4 regions of the Vagococcus carniphilus genome follow, and region 1 is predicted to be linked to each of the others. Evidence: riboswitches for the same ligand, from Rfam matches in the RefSeq annotation. Region 1 holds a riboswitch; each other region holds the start of a gene.
What was found. A riboswitch is a leader RNA that binds a small molecule or an ion and turns the genes downstream of it on or off. The one in region 1 is predicted to bind cobalamin.
Positions count from the first base shown of each region.

Region 2: it holds a riboswitch for cobalamin, as region 1 does, so the genes downstream of both, H9L18_RS11725 (1-propanol dehydrogenase PduQ) here and H9L18_RS08235 (DUF4430 domain-containing protein) in region 1, are expected to answer to the same signal.
Region 3: it holds a riboswitch for cobalamin, as region 1 does, so the genes downstream of both, H9L18_RS04970 (BMC domain-containing protein) here and H9L18_RS08235 (DUF4430 domain-containing protein) in region 1, are expected to answer to the same signal.
Region 4: it holds a riboswitch for cobalamin, as region 1 does, so the genes downstream of both, H9L18_RS00665 (ABC transporter substrate-binding protein) here and H9L18_RS08235 (DUF4430 domain-containing protein) in region 1, are expected to answer to the same signal.

Region 1 covers NZ_CP060720.1:1,674,949-1,679,579, reverse strand. Annotated here, with positions in the region: gene H9L18_RS08235 (DUF4430 domain-containing protein) at 1-2,721, opposite strand, end outside; cobalamin riboswitch at 2,836-3,017, opposite strand; cobalamin riboswitch at 3,058-3,243, opposite strand; gene H9L18_RS08230 (Ig-like domain-containing protein) at 3,466-4,631, opposite strand, start outside.
Region 2 covers NZ_CP060720.1:2,409,608-2,414,238, reverse strand. Annotated here, with positions in the region: gene H9L18_RS11750 (4Fe-4S dicluster domain-containing protein) at 1-57, opposite strand, end outside; gene H9L18_RS11745 (oxidoreductase) at 346-1,461, shown strand; gene H9L18_RS11740 (BMC domain-containing protein) at 1,486-1,830, shown strand; gene H9L18_RS11735 (EutP/PduV family microcompartment system protein) at 1,856-2,299, shown strand; gene H9L18_RS11730 (cob(I)yrinic acid a,c-diamide adenosyltransferase) at 2,299-2,862, shown strand; adenosylcobalamin (AdoCbl) riboswitch at 2,907-3,054, shown strand; gene H9L18_RS11725 (1-propanol dehydrogenase PduQ) at 3,327-4,439, shown strand; gene H9L18_RS11720 (BMC domain-containing protein) at 4,517-4,631, shown strand, end outside.
Region 3 covers NZ_CP060720.1:995,865-1,000,495, reverse strand. Annotated here, with positions in the region: gene pduB (propanediol utilization microcompartment protein PduB) at 1-527, opposite strand, end outside; gene H9L18_RS04985 (BMC domain-containing protein) at 550-825, opposite strand; gene H9L18_RS04980 (PocR ligand-binding domain-containing protein) at 1,137-2,033, shown strand; gene H9L18_RS04975 (EutP/PduV family microcompartment system protein) at 2,076-2,507, opposite strand; gene H9L18_RS04970 (BMC domain-containing protein) at 2,518-2,865, opposite strand; cobalamin riboswitch at 3,100-3,274, opposite strand; gene H9L18_RS04965 (LURP-one-related/scramblase family protein) at 3,431-3,928, shown strand; gene fosX (FosX/FosE/FosI family fosfomycin resistance hydrolase) at 3,987-4,394, opposite strand; gene H9L18_RS04955 (IclR family transcriptional regulator) at 4,412-4,631, opposite strand, start outside.
Region 4 covers NZ_CP060720.1:136,803-141,433, forward strand. Annotated here, with positions in the region: gene H9L18_RS00655 (ABC transporter ATP-binding protein) at 1-714, opposite strand, end outside; gene H9L18_RS00660 (FecCD family ABC transporter permease) at 711-1,733, opposite strand; gene H9L18_RS00665 (ABC transporter substrate-binding protein) at 1,747-2,853, opposite strand; cobalamin riboswitch at 2,985-3,190, opposite strand; gene H9L18_RS00670 (ABC-F family ATP-binding cassette domain-containing protein) at 3,361-4,631, shown strand, end outside.

The DNA.
Region 1 (4,631 bases):
TTTTTCTCCAATCATTGAGAAGCTTACTTTTCTTTTTTCTTCAGGTTTAGGATTTTCTCCATTTTTACCTTTAACAACTAAATCAACAGAAACAGGTTGACGGTATAATTTTTGTAAGTCTTTATTATCAGGATATTGTTTAGCGTATTTTCCTAATACAGAACTTGATAAAACACTTTTGACTGTTACTTTAACATCATGTTCTGGTTTAGTTAAAAATAAGCTCTCATGTTGAAGAACAGCATTATTACTTGAATGGAATTTATCCCATTGTTCAGAAGGTCTTGTTTCATCGATGCTTACTGGAACAATTCCTCTATTTTTTAAATCTTTAGAATCATATACCCAATTAAGAGTTTTACCATCTTCGTTGAATGACACTTGTTGGAACGTGTTTAATCGTTCAGTAATGTTAGTTGCATCACTATTACCAGCTTTATTTAAACCATTGAAATAGTTAGCTTTAGCAGCATCCATCAATTTAACTTCATCATCAATTTCTTTTTGTGTTAAAGGTTGAATCATTATATCAAATGTTTTGCTAGCTGAAAGAGTCGAATTACGATCATTCATTGTAACAGTAAATGAAGCTTTTTTAGCAGGTTCACCTGGTAATGGTCGTAAGACATTTAGACGATAACCCGTTACGGTTAATACATCTGGTGTATCACTTACAGCTTTAAATTGATATAAATGACTTAAGGGAACACCTGTACCTTTTGGATTTGGTAAACCAATATCATTTACAACTTGTTCAGGATTTATTTTTTCTTTTGTAACACTGTCAGTCATTTTATCAAACGTATAATGTTCATCCATTAAAGATTGGATTTCATCTTTGCTACCAGCACCAAGCCCTTTGATTGTCACTTCGATTTCTTTTGAAATAATTAAGTCTGGTTGTCCACCGGGAACTTGATTATTTTTGACAGAAGCAGTTAATAATACTTTTTGGTCTTTTTCATCACGTTTTATTTTACCAATAAATGGGTTGTACATATTGTTGGAATTACCAGTTTGTAAGCTGTTATCAATTTTTAATAACTCGGAATTTGAAGATCCCCAGCTAACTTCTCCCCATCTCTTATTATCAATATATTTTGGTAATAAGAGATTTTTATCAAATTTTTCAGTAGATTCATTATCTCCTTTGATACTTTCAAGAGATAGTTGATCAAGAATCTCTTCTTGAGTAATTTTTTCTAGTTTATCTCTATTCCAATGAATAACAGCATTTGATTTTGGGGCAAATTCAACAACTGCTCCATCTTTAGTTAATTCATATACAACAGCAACACTTCTAAATCTCATTCCATCAGATTCATTAGGATTTTTGTAGTAATAGTGAACTGTTCCATCTTTGGCAATATATTCTTCATTTGATGTACTTTTTACACTAACTTTTATGTCTGGAAAACCTTTATCTAAAAAACCTTTTTCAACCATAGCGTTTATGTTAGTATCTTGTCCAAAAACAGGAGTATATTTAAAGTAGCTGGTATTTAAAGCTAAAATTGCTTTATTCAGATATTCTTCAGCTTTTTTTACTTTCTCCTCATCAATAGGTTCTTCTTTTGAACGATTTAATTGTGAAGTTAATTTAACAGAACCATCTTTAGCTAAGTTAAATTTAGCAGACTCAGGAATAGAAACTTGGAAATCAGAACCATCAAATTCATTGATTTGAGTAGTTGCTTCTTCAGTATCGAAATTCTCTTTTAACCCATCAAAATTATTATTAGAATTAAAATACTTATCCTTTTCTAAAGGATCTTTTGAATTAATTAAGCTATCAATTGCTGTAGGTTGTTCTGCGGAAACTGTCCCAAAATTTATTGAATTGATAAATACATCTTTAATGTCAGCATTACTAGCTGCGGTATTATTATAAAATCCAATAAGCCCAGCGATTCTAGCAAACTTACTATTTGACGTCACTTTACCATAATTGATGTTATTAGCAATAGTTGAAGAACTTTTTGAATCCCAAGTACCAACAAGTCCACCTACTCTTGTTTGTTTAGAGAGATTTGTTCCTAAAACATTACCATAGTTTATATTCCCAATAATATCTCCCGAATTATTTGTTCCGGTAATTCCACCAATATGTTGAGTAGTTGACGTATTAGATTGACCATTTACTTCTCCTGAAAACTCAGTGTTTTTGATAATGCCACCAAGTGTATTTTGTCCAGCAATTCCTCCCATACTTTTTGTATTAGTAGAAGAAACGTTTACTGAACTAGAAACGTTGTCAATAACTCCATTTTCAGCATTCCACGGGGTCACAGAACCAGTTCCGTTACCACTTATTGTGCTAATACTTCCATCAATAGAAAAATTAGCGATTGTGCCTTCATTCTTTCCAAAAAAACCTTGCCAGCCAGTAGCGTCTTCTATTTTAAAACCTTTAATTTCAAAGTTATTTCCATTGAAATTACCTTTAAAACTACTTGATCCAATAGGACTCCAATCTTTATTTTCTAAATCTATATCTTTCGTTAATACAGCATCTAGCGTTTTGCCTGAATTAACCTCTTTAGCAAACCATGCTAATTCTTCAGCACTACCAATTTGATAGACGTCACCAACTTGTATAGGTTCTTTAACGTCATCTACTCCATCCCAAGCAAATGCTCCTGTTCCCCCTAATAATAAAGCTGATGAACATACCAATAAACTTAATGATAATTTTGTTTTTTTCTTAAAATTAATTTTCAATTATATTCCTCCCTTATTCTGATAAAACAACTACTTTTTATTCCCTCCCCAATAAAAAAACACCTCAAAAAAGGTGTTTTGTCGTTAATTGAAAATTTACACCCATAGATAATTTTCACGTTCTATTAAAAAACAGATATCCTGACTCAATTTCATCCTTGATCAAGCCTTCCCAATTTCTCAGTGGCATATATGATCTCGTCAATTTTACAGTAGCTAGGGGCTGTAAAGGATTTTCACCTTTTTCTCTGTTTATGTTAAAAAATAAAAAAAGCACCCTAAAAAAGGGTGCTTTGGTACACAGAAATAAAAAAAGACTTCTCACCCTCAGATATCTTTTTGTTAAAAAATAAAGCAGATATTCTGGCTCAACTTCATCCTCATTCAAACCTTCCCAAACATAAAAATGTTCAGTGGTATCCATGAATTCGTCCGTCTCACAGTAGCTAGGGGCTGCAAAGGGGTTACACCTTTTTCCCTGTCTTTATTTTCAGTAAATTAACATTATTATATAGTAAACGTTTCCTCAAAACAATAAAATTGCTCCATTTAATACCTTATACAGTGGTTTTTTGAACCTATTTTGAATTGGATCAATATCTAATACAGCAAAAAAATGTTTCGAACTAATTAAAATATCCTCTGATTTTATGCCATGACAAAAAATGCAACTATTCATTGGAAAATCCCTCATTTCTATTTATAAAAAAAGACTGAGACCTAAGCCTCAATCTTTATAATTAATTATTTTACAGCATTTTTATTAACATAACCATGCCACTTGCCATTATTGTCATACAATGAATAGTAAGTATCTCCATTGTAATGACTGTATCTACCTTTAGCTGTAAATTTTTTGCCCATCATATTAGTTGTTGAGCTACGTTTTTTCCAGTTAAAGTTAGACCAAGTGTTATAACCTTTTTTATTAATTGTTACCTTACGGCCATCTTTAATGTAGGCACCTTGTTTACCGTCTGCTATTTTAGTAGCGTTAGCATTGATATACCCTTGCCACTTGCCTTTACTGTCATATAAAGATAAGTAAGTAGAACCGTTAAAGTGTTTATATCTTCCACGAGCTTGGAATGTTTGGTTTAAAATATTTTTACTCATTCCACGTTTTTTCCAATTAAAGTTAGACCAAGTTTCATAGTTGCTCTTTGAAATTGTTACAAAACGGCCGTCGCTGATATAAGCGCCTTGCTTACCATCTCCAACTTTTACGGCATCCGTATTGATATAACCGAACCATTTACCTTTGTTGTCATATAATGATAGATATGTACCACCATTAAAGTGTTTATATTTTCCGCGAGCTTGGAATGTTTCATTTAACAAGTTAGAACTTGTGTCGCGTTTCTTCCAACCAAAGTTAGACCAAGTACTGTAACCTTTTTTATTAATTGTTACAAAACGGCCATCACTGATATAAGCACCTTGTTTACCATCTCCAGCTTTTACAGCTGATTCATTAATATACCCATGCCAGTTACCTTTACTATCAAATAAAGATAAGTATGTAGCACCATTTTTATGGTTGTACTTACCTCTTGCTTCGTAAGTTTCACCTACAAGTTTGTCTGTGTTATTACGTTTTTTCCAATTAAAATTAGACCAAGTATTATAACCTTTTTTAGTGATTGTTACATAGCGACCATCTTTAATATAAGCGCCCTGTGGATTCTTTTCACCATCTGTTAATTCTTTTTCAGTTTTAACAGTATCTAATTTAGCTTTAGTGTCTTTAACGATAGCATCAACACCAGCTTTGTCAGCTGCTTTATCAACGTTACCATTAGCGTCTTTAAGAATAGCGTTAATTTCATCTTGTTGTGCTTTACGGTAATCTTTAAGATCTTTGTACTCAGCTAAAGATTTTTTAGAAGTGTCTTTATGTGCTTGTAATT
Region 2 (4,631 bases), 730 kb from region 1:
AAAACCGGCACCACCAGCACCGACAATTCCAGATTTGTGAATTTTTTCTAATAACATTTTATCACCTACAATTATAAATTTTGTAATGTAGACGCCATTGTCATGTCCAATTGTAAGCCTTATCTACTGTGAAATCAATTAAAATGTTAAAAAATGAACATAGTTGATAATGATTATCAACCTCATATTTAACAAAGTCTGAAAGATGGAAGGTGGACGATATCTTTAATTTTTGATATAATGGTGAAAAATTGACCAAATACTCACGATGAAGTGGGTTTAATTGCAAGGGCGCAAAAAAGACATTCATCTTTTTGTGCCTTTTTTTATTTAAGGAGGAGTAACATGCGAGCTAGTGAACCTATTCAATTACAATCGGGTGTAACACTGAAAAATAGATTAGTGTTTGCTCCTATCTCTACAATGGAAGACGCGCCAGATGGTAAAGTAACAAAAGATGAGTTGTCTTTTTTTGCCCAAAGAACTGGGGATGTAGGGGCTATTGTTATAGCATCAGCTTATGTTGATCAAGAGGGCAAATCTTATGGAAATAATTTAAGCGTTAGCCATGATCATTATATTGAAAGTTTAAAAGAGTTACCTCGCGTCATTCAGCAAAACGATACTAAAATATTTTTACAGCTTTACCATGGAGGGGCAATGGCAGAAGGTCAGGTTGAACATTTTAAACCTGTGTGCGTGAGCCAAACTTCCAGTCGTTTAACAGAAGGAAAAGAATATCGTGAGTTGACAGATTCAGAAATCGAACAAATTATTTTGGCTTATAAAGAGGCAACTTTACGTGCGATGAAAGCAGGATTTGATGGAGTAGAGATTCATGCAGCTAACTCCTACTTACCCAATCAATTTTTAATGCCAACTTGGAATTTAAGAGAGGATAAATGGGGTGGACCTCTTGAGAATCGATTACGTTTTTTAGAAGTATTAATTGATCAAATAAAAGAAGTTGTTGCAATGAATCAAGTAAAGCCTTTCGCTTTAGGTGTTCGTATTTCTTTAGAAGACGCTTTTTTAGGAACTCAAGAAGAAAGAGATGCTTCATTCAAAGAAGCGCTTGGTGTTTTAAAAATGTTGGATGATAAAGGTTTGGATTATCTTCACATAACGAGCTCTAATGCCTTAGAAAAAAAAGAGATTAACGGACAAAAAATCGAATTGTTGAGATTATTGAAGAGATTTGCTGAAAAAACACCTCTAGTTGGTTGTGGTAACTTACTACAATCTGAAGAAGTGGAAGAAGCGTTAGAGTTTTCTGATTTAGTATCAGCTTGTAGACCCTTTGTTTTTACTCCTGATTGGGCAAAAAAGATACAACAGGGAGAATTGATTGAACTTCCAAGTACAGGAATTGACTGGCAGTTAAGACAAAAGTTGAACATACCAAGAAATCTTTGGAAGGGAATTGAATCTTCTCCAGATTGGTATTTATATAAATTTTAAATTAAGAAAATAGAGGTCATAAAAATGAATGAAAAAAATAGAATTATTCAAGAATCGGTGCCAGGTCGTCAGATAACGATTGCACATATTATTGCGAACCCAGATGACCGTGTTTACGCTAAAGTTGGTTTACATGACTATGATAAACAAGCATTGGGAATTCTGACTATTACGCCAGGAGAAGCAGCTATTGTGGCTTCAGATGTTGCTGTCAAAGCAGCAGATGTTAGAGTGGCTTTCATGGATAGATTTAGTGGAACTTTAGTTATTGCCGGTGATGTGATGGCAGTGGAAGCAGCAATTGAAGCTGTTAGTGATACACTAAGAAATATGTTGAATGTCTCTACAGCAAAAATAACCAAATCGTAAGTAATAAAATAAGCAGGTGAATTGATTGAAAAAAATAATGTTTGTTGGTGCTGTTGGAACAGGGAAAACAACATTAACCCAACGTTTAGAAGGACACGAAATTGTCTATTCAAAAACCCAAGCGATTGAATCCAATCGTTTTATAGTAGATACACCAGGAGAGTTTATCCAAAGACGCCAGTTTTATAGCGCGCTACAAGTTACCTCAAGCAGTGTGGACTATATTGGTCTTCTTCAAAGTGTTGATGAGTCATTTAATACATTTCCACCAGCATTTGCTTCCATGTTTTCAAAACCCGTTATTGGTGTTGTAACGAAAATTGATAAAGCAAACAGTGAAGAAGAGGTTAATCGTGCGGCACATGCATTAAAAAATGCTGGAGCAAGAGAGATTTTTCATGTGTCTTCTTATGATGATAAAGGAATAGAAGAATTGCTTAAATTTTTAGGAAAAGAGGAGGATGAATAATGGCAAAGATTTATACTAAAACAGGAGATAAAGGTGAAACTAGTATTATTGGTGGCGAAAAAGTAAAGAAATGTTCTAACCGTGTGGAAGCATACGGAACAATTGATGAATTAAATTCTTTTATTGGGATTATTGTTAGTCATATGAAAAGTAGCATTGATGTCAAAAAAGATTTAGGTGAAATTCAACAAATTCTATTTGATTGTGGAACTGATATGGCGACACCAAATAGCACAAAAGGATATCGAACAAGTGCAGAATCTATTGAGTGGTTAGAAAGTTGTATTGATAAATACTTAGCTTCACCACCACCAATTACTGAATTTATTATCCCTGGTGGAGATCCAGTTGCAAGTGAACTTCATTTTGCAAGAACAATCGCAAGAAGAGCTGAACGAATTGTTGTAGCAGCGAGTTTAGAAGGCGAAATCAATCCTGAAGTTTTAAAATTTTTAAATCGATTATCTGATTATTTCTTTGCTGCTGCAAGATTAGTTAACTATCGAGAAAACAGAATGGATGTAAGCTACAGAAGAAATAGCCAAGTTTTTTACAATGATTAAAAAAAACATTGAAATAAAAAAATAAGTATGATAGAATCGGGCTATAGATTGAGAAATGTTATTTTTTAGATGGAACTTTGGTGAAATTCCAAGACGGTCCCGCCACTGTAATAAGCGTAAGCTTTAAGTCAGGTCTTTCTAATAATTAACGACATGGTAATTACTGTTTCGAGGCAAAACAGTGGTAGTTAGAGAATAAATACAGTAAGAAGTTCTAACATTTAACCTATTGTTTTATTTAACAGTAATCACCATAATTGGATACTGAATAAACACAACGATTTGTGTTTTGATAAAACAAATGGCAAATGGAGATACTTACTTCTGGTAGGTTGTAGCACAAAGGGGTGCTGTCCTTGCCTTTTTTGTTTTCTAAAATATAATAGTTGGCAATGACGCTACCGAATGAATCCTTATTTAAGGAATTTTTTTTGGTGGCTTTTTTTATTATCGGAGGTGGAAAAATGAAGCAAGTAAAATTCGGTACAGATATTTATATTGGTACAGATGCTTTAACAAAATTAAACGATTTTCAAAACGAACGTATATGTGTTGTTACTGATAATTTCATGGTTGAATCAGGCATGATTAATTTCGTAACAAGTAACATAAACGATTCAAACGAACACGCTATCTTCACGGACATCGTTCCTGATCCAACAATTGAAAACGTTGTTAGTGGAGTAGAAGAGCTAAGCAAGTTTAATCCAAGTGTTATGGTTGCTCTTGGTGGAGGTTCTGCGATTGACGCAGCCAAAGCGATTAAATTAATGGGAATGAAATTAGATATTATTAAAGAAGTAACTTTAGTTATCATTCCAACAACAAGTGGTACTGGTTCAGAAGTAACAGACTTTTCAGTTATCACAAATAAAAAAGAAAATTTAAAATATCCATTAGTGGATGACTTGTTACAACCAGATATTGCTATTTTAGATTCACGTCTTGTTGAAACAGTACCTCCAACTATTACAGCTGATACTGGTATGGATGTTTTAACACATGCCCTTGAAGCTTATGTATCAACAGAAGCAACTGACTTCTCTGATGCTTTAGCAGAAAAAGCTGTGGAGTTAATCTTTGAGTATTTAGAAAGAGCCTATGTTGATGGAAAAGATAGCGAAGCAAGAGAAAAAGTTCATTATGCTTCATGTCTAGCAGGTCTTGCATTTAATCAAGTTTCTCTTGGTTTATGTCACGGAATTGCACATACTGTAGGTGGTAAATTACATTTAGCACATGGTCGAATTAATGGTATCTTGTTACCATCTATCGTACAATATAATAGTAATGAGAATCAAAGAGCTCTAGAAAGATACGCAACGTTAGCTAGAAAACAAGGTTTATCTAACTCTAAAGGTAAAGTGGCAGTTAGAAGTTTAGTTAATCGCATCACTGAATTAAGAGCGAAGTTAAATATGCCAGCTAACTTTATAGATGCTGGATTTACAAAAGATGATGTAACTCCTCATTTAGCAACAATTAGTGAGGAAGCATTATTAGATCCAACAACTAAAACTAATCCAAAAACACCTACTAAAGAAGATGTTAGACAAATTGTTTCAAAATTATTTTAAACTAGATTAGTTTTTACGCTATAATTGAGGTAGAACATTAAGTTCTATTAAATTGAGTGAGTGAAAGGGGGAGCAGCTTGGAAGAGAAACAACGATTAATCCAAGAATATGTTCCAGGAAAACAAGTCACGATGGCCCACATTTTAGCTAATCCTAATCAAGATAGCTACGATAAATTAGGTATTATCAATG
Region 3 (4,631 bases), 680 kb from region 1:
TTATTACAAGCAAAACTTGCTCTAGCAGTATATTGCATCTCAATATGCCCTGCTTCATTTCCATACACATCTCCAAAGGTACGTGTATCAACATCATTTAATGTCACTTCAACAGCTCGTTTCACATCAGATACATCGTCTCCTCCAAAAATAATTAAAGACCCATGACCTGCGCCACCTTTAGTATCTCTTGGCAATTCAATTGAGATAACTTCCGTATTAGTGGCTTTAACTGCCTCATCAGCTGCCATAATATGAGGTCCAGCCCCAGTTCTTGCTCCAACAATACCAATTGAGCGGTATTTTTTTTCTAACTTCATAATATCTAGTAATGAAGAATCAACATTAGCAATAACTAAACCAATCGTATCTCCAAATTCACTTGAACCTACATATTCTGTTAAGTTGCATTTTTTTTCATTCATTTTTATCTTTCCTCCATTTGCTTCAGAAGTTGGTGTTTTTTCATCAAATCTTTCAAGCACGCGTTTCATTACATCTTCTACATTAATTTGATTTTCCGACATATTTATATTTCCTCCCTACTTCTTATTTTTTAGGAAGTAGAGTTTCTACTTCAGTATGAGGACGTGGTATTACATAATTAGAAACGACTTCTCCAACACTAGAAGCTGCCGAAACACCTGCATCAACTGATGCTTTAACTGCTCCAACATCTCCTCGAACCATTACTGTTACTAAACCTGAACCTATTTTTTCAGTTCCTATTAAGTTAACATTTGCAGCTTTCACCATAGCATCAGCTGCTTCAATAGCACCTATTAACCCTTTTGTTTCAATCATGCCTAATGCTTCTTGTTGCATAAAAAAACCTCCTAATTATTTTTAGTTTTCTAATTCGAGTTCATTGTAATCAAATAAAATAAAAAATAGTTGTTGTAAAACATTAGTTATTATTCTAAAAACGTTAAATTTTTGTCATTTCAACACACAAAAAAACGCCTCTACATTAAGTAGAAGCGTTTTAAAATATGTGAAAGAAGTTTAACAAAATATTACTATTTTGTTGAATTATAGCAAAATAATGGTAGCGTTTTAAATTTACTTTCTTATAAATACCCTTTTTGGTAATATAAGGTTAACTATCGTAGATTGGTAAGAAAGGAGATAGTCAAATGAAACAAAACATGTCCCCTGCTGCTCCTAGTCTTTTAACCGGTATTATTGAGGATTTTGCATGTTCAACTGATTTTGGCTCTGTTCTAGTAGATATTCGAGGTATTGAAAACTCAAATCTTTATAATTTTTCACCTTTTTGTAATTTAATGCGCTCAAGTCCTGAATTTCGTCACCTTTGTCAAAAATGTGATCTATATGGAGGCTTGGAGGCCTATAAAACAGGGCAACCATCTATTTATCGTTGCCACGCCGGATTAACCGATATTTCTTTGCCCATTGTTCAAAGTAATCAGCTTTCTGGTTTCCTTTTATTTGGTCAAGTTCAAGTCACTGACGAAGAAAATTCAAATTATACAAGCATCCAAACTATTAATACCGATTGGATGAATTCTCCAAATCTTAGACAAGCAAGAAACAAAGTCAAACTGGTTTCTAGTAAACAAGTTGAAAGTGCTGCTTCTATTTTACGTGAAATTAGTCAATTTCATACCAGAGATGTCAACCCTCGTGATCAGATAAAATTTAATGTAAAATCAAAGAAGTCATCTAATCAACAAGAAAAAGTTTCCAATAATGAAGAAATCAGGAAAGCTTTAACTTATATTCAAAAAAATCTAAGTCGACCAATTACACTAGAAGAAGTTGCTAACCACGTTTATTTAAGTCAGTACTATTTTAGTAAACTTTTCAAAAAAGAAATGAATATCAATTTTGTTACTTACGTTAACCAAAGAAGAATCGAAGAAGCAAAAAAATTACTCGTTGAATCTAGTCTAAGTATTGAAACCATATCTAGAAATTTAGGTTTTTCTCAACCTAGTTATTTTATTAAAACATTCCGCTCAATGACCTCTTCTACTCCTGCCAATTATAGAAGAGATCACAGTGCTTAAGCATTTACTTGTCTTGATAGTCTGCCAACTATCAAGATTTTTTTATGCTTCCAAATAAGTTAACAACTCTGCCATACCTTCACCTGTTTTAGCTGAAATCATAAAAATTTGTCTTGCTCCAGCTTGCTCTAGGAAAATTTTTGAACGTTCTAAATCTGTCTTATCCTGTGCTAATTCTGTCTTCGTGACAATACCGACAACTGGTAAATTAAAGCGTGAAGAAAAAGTTGGTGGAAAATAATTTTGTACATGTTCCACACTTTGAATCAACCCAACTACTTCAGCATCAACTGCTGCACTTACTAATGCATTATAGAAAAAGCGATTTTCCATGAACTCACCTGGTGTATCAATGACGTGATCAAATTGATAAATTTGTTGTGTTTTATGATAAACCTGTTCCTTGTCATGTAAACATTGAGTTAATGTTGTTTTTCCTGATCCTGTTTCACCCATTAAAATAATTTTTTTCATTTTGTTAGCCTCACGTTCTTGTGATTTCAGGAACGTTGAATTTCAGCACATTACTCAATACAGAGTTAACTTGTCTTAAAGCACTTTCCACCGATGAGACTTCACCTGTTATAACCACAGCACCACTAAAACGGTCCATAAAACCAATTTGGACATTTCCAGATTTTTTAGCGATATCAGCTCCAATTATAGAAGCTTCACTTGGCGTAATTGTTAGAATACCAATTGCATTCCCATCTTCTGCCAAACCAAGTTTAGTAAATACTTCTTTATCAGCATTAGGGATTAAATGGGCTAAGGTAACTTGTTTACCAGGAACATACTCTTGAATCGTTCTCTCTAAATTTTTATCTTCCATTTTTTCACACTCCATAAAAGCTTTATTTACCGTCAGTCTATCACAGTTTAATAACACTATTTTGTTAGAAACCTACGATTAATATCACATATTGACTCACTTTTAAAGTATGAATATCTTGCTCTGGAAAACAAAAAACCACTACAAAACATTGAAAAAATGTTTTTTGTAGTGGTTACTTTTAGACACAATCATCCAAAAATTAACAAAGACAAACAATTTTCCCAATCCAATTATTGTTAAGCAGTCAAAAACGGTATCCTGGCTTTGCATCATTTTACTCTCTCACCTTCCCTATTCAGTGGTTTTCGAGATTTCATCAGCGTATACAGTAGAAAGGGGCTGCTGAGGATTTTCACCTCATTCCCAATTTTAGACATGCATATTTAATTTGACTCCATTGTATTATACTTTTTACTAACTGCCTATAACATAAAGAATAAACAACAATATTTTGATATTTTTACCTTTTACAACAAGAAAGTAACAGAATTTTTGATTCTTATTGCAATCTCCTTTAACTAATAATAAAGTAAATATAAGTGAAGCAAAGGAGTGGTAAAAAATGAGAACTTTATTTATGAAGCAAAAAATGCTTAGCTTTAACGAAAAATTTGCCATTAAAGACGAAGATGGAAGCATCATCTACCGTGTGCATGGTAGCCTCTTTAAGAGTCCAAAATCTTTTTCAATGGTTGATCAAAATGATGAACAAATTGGAACTGTGACAAAAGAATTATTTAAACTCTTACCTAAATTTACCGTTGATGTTTTCGATGACTCTCCTATCTTAATCGAAAAAGAATTTACCTTTTTTAAACCAAAATATCGTATTAAAAGTGAAAATATTCAAATTGATGGGGATTGGCTAGATAAGAATTTTGATATTTATCGTGGCAATAAAAAAATTGCTCACATTTCAGAAAAATGGTTAGCTATGAGTAGTACATATGAAATTAATATTTTTGATCAATCATATGAGCATCTCATCGTTCTACTTGTTGCTGCTATTGATTTTGTTCATGCTGAAGAACGAGCAGCCTCTTCTGCCTCAAACCCGTAAAAAAAGAGACTGTGGTATTAAGCATAAGCTTTTACTACAGTCTTTTTTAAATCATCTCCTATTTTAAATAGCCTTTTAATCTTTCTTCAAGTGTCCCTGTATGAAGTTCAAACAAATGGTTATCATAATCATAAAAATAAATAGATTGGGCTTCTTCTGCTATTCGGGATCTATCTGACAAAAGAGATAATCCTAAACTTTCTATTTGCCTCAAATAATTAGCCATCTCATCTTTTTCTATTTTAAAAGCAATATGATTATAGGTTTGAGATGGTAATTCCTCACCTTCCATTAAAGCAATCCACAAGTCATCGATTAATAAGAACTTTTCTCTAGAATGTGAAAAATTTTTGTCAATGCTATCATAAACTTCTTTTGCATCAAATAAAACTTTAAAGAGAGTTGCTGATTTTTCAATATCTTTAACAATAAAAGTTAGATGACTAATACTTACTTTTTTATTCATTACCTTATTCCTCTTAACTAATAGTTTCTTTGAAGCGCTTCTTCAAGTGCTCTTCCTTTTTCTTTTAGTTCTGATTTTAACTTATCGATTCCTTTATGATACAAACGACTTGATGGTCCTGAAACACTCATTGAACAAATCATTTTTCCTTCTTTATCATAAATTGGAACGGCATAACAAGAAAGACCATATTCGTACTCTTCATCATCCACTGAGATGCCTTCTTCTTTAATTATT
Region 4 (4,631 bases), 1.5 Mb from region 1:
ACATTGGTACAATTCATTTAACATTTTTTCATTAATAACATCTTTAGCTTCTCCAAATGTAAAACGGCCGGATGCCTCCAAAATACCTGTTTTATCATCTAAAATTAAAGCATGATCTGGATTATGCGTTGTCATAATGACTGCATAACCTTGTTTTTTTAATTCTTTTATTTTTTCTACTGTTTTATATTGATTGCCAACATCTAAGTGGGCCGTTGGTTCATCTAATAGAATAATTGAAGGGGTTTGAATAAGTGTTCTTATAATCGCTACTCGTTGCCTTTGTCCACCACTTAAATCAGCATAAGAATGATTGGCAAATTGACTTAATCCAAATTCTTCTAACAACTGATCTACTTTTTCATAATCTTCTTTTCTTGGTTGACTAAACATCCCTAAATAAGGGGCTTTTCCCATTACAACATAGTCTCTCACTGAATAAGAAAAAACAGATAATAATTGCTGTTGAACATATCCCATCTCTTGAGCGACCTCTTTTGGATTCATTCGATGAATTTCTGCGTCATTAATTTTTACCGTTCCACTAACAGGAGTTAACAGATTGACTAGGCAATTTAACAACGTCGATTTACCTGCTCCATTTGGTCCTAAAATGACTAAACTTTCACCACTATGAAGGTCAAAATTAACATTAGAAAAGGTAGGAGCTGATTTAGGATAGGCAAAAGATAAATTCTTTACTTCTAATTTCACACTAATCGCGTCCTTTGCTTTAATAATAATAAGACATAGAATGGAGCTCCTATTAATCCTGTCAAAATACTTAATGGTAATTCTGCAGAAGTTAAAACTCTTGCTAAAGTATCAACTACAATCATAAAGATGGCACCAAGTAAACAAGCTACTGGGAGTAATCTACGATTATCATCTCCTATAATCATTCGTCCTAAATGAGGTATAACTAACCCTACCCAACCAACTGTTCCACTAATTGAGACAGAAGACGCTGTTAAAAGTGTTGCCCCTAGAATAGCCAATGTTCTTACGCGAGTCACATTGATTCCAAGTGTTTTTGCCTCTATAACTCCTAATGACAAAATATTAATTTGCCAACTAAGAGCTAATAACAAAACAGTTGCAAATAAAATCACAGGAAAAATCCTAACTAAGTCTGTCATTGAAACTTTTGCAATACTTCCCATTTGCCAATAAGTGATTTCTGCTAGCTCCGTTTCAGCATCAGCCATGTATTTAATCATTCCTAAAATTGCTGTCATTAATCCACCTACAATAACACCTGATAAAACTAAAATAATCATCGTATTATTACGAACAAGTTTAGGAATAAACATTGCTAACCAAACAGCAACTAATCCACCTAAAAAGGCAGTTAATTGAACAAGTTGGCTACCAACACCTAGTAGAATACCTGCTGCTGCTCCAACACATGCTCCCGCTGAAACACCTAGCATATCAGGAGATACCAAAGGATTTCTAAAAATCCCTTGGTAAACTGCTCCTGACAAAGCTAAACTACTACCTATTAAAATAGCAGCTAAAATTCTTGGCAGCCTTAAAGTAAAAATAACACTTTCTTCCATTCCTGAAAGACTCTGATCCAGCATTTTTCCTTTAATTAAGAAAACCCGTATAACATCTTGTGGACTAATCCAATAGCGTCCAATGCATAAAGCAAGCAAAGCTGTAACACCCAGTAATAAAGTCATGACTAAAATCAACCATTTCACATTCCATTTGTTTATGTTGTTCATGTCTTCTTACCTCTTATTTACTTTCTTTATTCGCCTCACGATTTGTTATAAAATCCATATCATCAGCTGATAAATTGTAATCAAAGAAATCTTTGTAGAATATTTTAACTTCTTTTTCAAAGTCCGCATCAGAGAAAATTTCTGGTTGAATTTTAGATGCCATGTAACGAACCATTAATGGTGTTTCAACTCCAGCAACATCCCAACGATAGATTCCTTTTGGTGTTTTATAAACTTGTTTTTTCTGAACTGCTGAAATTTTACTCCAGTCCTTACCTTCCATCTTATTATCATATAAATCACTTGGTTTAGATTCATCAAAATTAGTTAAGAAAATAATATCAGGATTCCATTTATAAATTTGTTCCATATTTAATTCCACATTACCTTTTCCAACTAAATCATGAGCCACATTTTCGCCACCTGCTAATTCAATGACTGTATCATTAACATACACACTAAAAGATTGTAATTGTAAGGTCTCGCCTCTCATAAATAAAACTTTAACTTTATCAGCCTCTTTAACTTTATCTTCTTTAGATAATAAATATTCATGTGCTTCATCATAGTTTTTATTAATTTCATCTGAACGTTTTTCTTTTCCTAGTAACTGACCAACAGTTGAAAACCCTGCTTTTAAATTATCAATCGTATCACTGTTAATCATAACTGGAGCAATTCCCAATTTTTCAAGTTGCTCTCTTTCTTTTGTTTGACTATCCCATAAAAGAGCTACATCCGGTTTAACATTAGCTATTTCTTCCATATTGATACCGCCATTATTATCAATGTAAGACGTATCTATTTCTCCCATCTTAGGTTCCATCTTAGGTAAAATCGAAATATCATAAGCTTGTTTTGTTCCTTCTCTTGCACCCATAATATGATCTGCAGACCCATCAACAGCATAAACAATAGCTGACCATGGAAGAGGTGTAATGGCCATTCCATTTATTTTTTTAGGAACCTCAACCTTGTTTCCAGCAATATCTTCTACTATATGAGTCTCTTCTTTCTTCGTTTCCTTAGTCTTAGTACTATCTTGAGTTGAACCACAACCACCTAATAATAGCGCAGTACTTAATGCCATTCCCATGAATAATTTTGTTTTACTTGTCATTAAAAAAACTCCTTTATCTTTTTTTATAAACAAAAAAACCAAGGAAACCTAATAAACAGTTTCCTTGGTTTTTCTTTACATGAATTAATTAATTAATACACCATAAAAAAACCACCTAATGAATCCGTTAGGTAAGCCTATAAAAAAAGGTTGATGTATCCTGACTCAAGTTCATCGTAAATAATCTTACTTCCCAGTTTTATCCAGTGTATTAAACGATTACGTACTCCCTCTTACAGTGGCGGTCACCGTGTTGGTTTTTAACCAACTTCCAATCAACCAATCTTTCAATAGCCTCATTGTAGCACCGATGAGAACCGCTTTCATTAGAGATTGATTAGTATTTCACTTCACATTATCTTTGATCAACACTTCTCTTAATCATCTTGTTATCTTATCTAATGATCAAATTTTAATCAGATAGTTACACCTTGCATTCATGCTCTAAGCCCGATATAATCGGATAGACACACAAATTTGTGCAAAATAAAAAAAGTGAGGGATTACATGATTACTGTATCAAACGTTAGTCTGCAATTTCCAGATAAAAAATTATTCGAAGATGTAGATATTAAATTCACACCAGGAAATTGTTATGGGTTGATTGGCGCAAACGGAGCTGGAAAATCAACTTTCTTAAAAATCTTATCAGGAGAATTAGACCCTTCAACAGGAAGCGTCACACTAGGTCCAGATGAACGTTTAGCAACTTTAAAACAAAATCATTTTGACTATGAAGAATACACTGTTTTAAACACTGTTATTATGGGACATAAACGCCTTTATGAAGTGATGCAAGAAAAAGATGCTATTTATATGAAAGCTGATTTTTCAGATGAAGATGGCATTAAAGCAGCTGAACTTGAAGGTGAATTTGCTGAATTAAATGGATGGGAAGCAGAACCTGAAGCTTCAAGCCTTTTACAAGGATTAAACATTCCAGAAAGTCTACATGATTTAAAAATGTCAGAACTAACAGCTGGACAAAAAGTAAAAGTTTTACTAGCGCAAGCTCTTTTTGGTCAACCTGATGTCTTATTACTAGATGAGCCGACTAACGGATTAGATCGTGACTCTATTGCCTGGTTAGAAGAGTTCTTAATCAACTCAGAAAATACGATTATTACTGTATCCCATGACCGTCACTTTTTAAATAAAGTATGTACTCACATGGCAGACTTAGACTTTGGAAAGATTAAATTATTCGTAGGTAACTATGATTTCTGGTTAGAATCAAGCCAATTAGCAGCTAGACTTCAATCAGATCAAAATGCTAAAAAAGAAGAAAAAGTAAAAGAATTACAAGAATTTATTGCTAGATTTAGTGCGAATGCTTCTAAATCTAAACAAGCAACATCACGTAAAAAAATGTTAGATAAAATTGAATTAGATGATATTCAACCTTCATCAAGACGTTACCCATTCGTTGGCTTTAAAGCTGAACGTGAAATCGGAAACGACTTATTACAAGTAGAAAATATTTCTAAAACAATTGATGGTAAGAAAATATTAGACAATGTTTCCTTTACACTAAGAAAAGATGATAAAGCAGCCTTTATTGCAAAAGATGACATCACAACAACTGTTCTTTTCAAAATCATTATGGGTGACATGGAACCTGATTCAGGAACTGTTCGTTGGGGTGTGACAACAAGCCAAGCTTACCTACCAAAAGATACTTCTGATGAGTTTGATACAGATCAATCAATTGTTGATTGGTTACGTCAATATGCATCAAAAGAAGAATCTGATAATACTTTCTTACGTAGTTTCTTAGG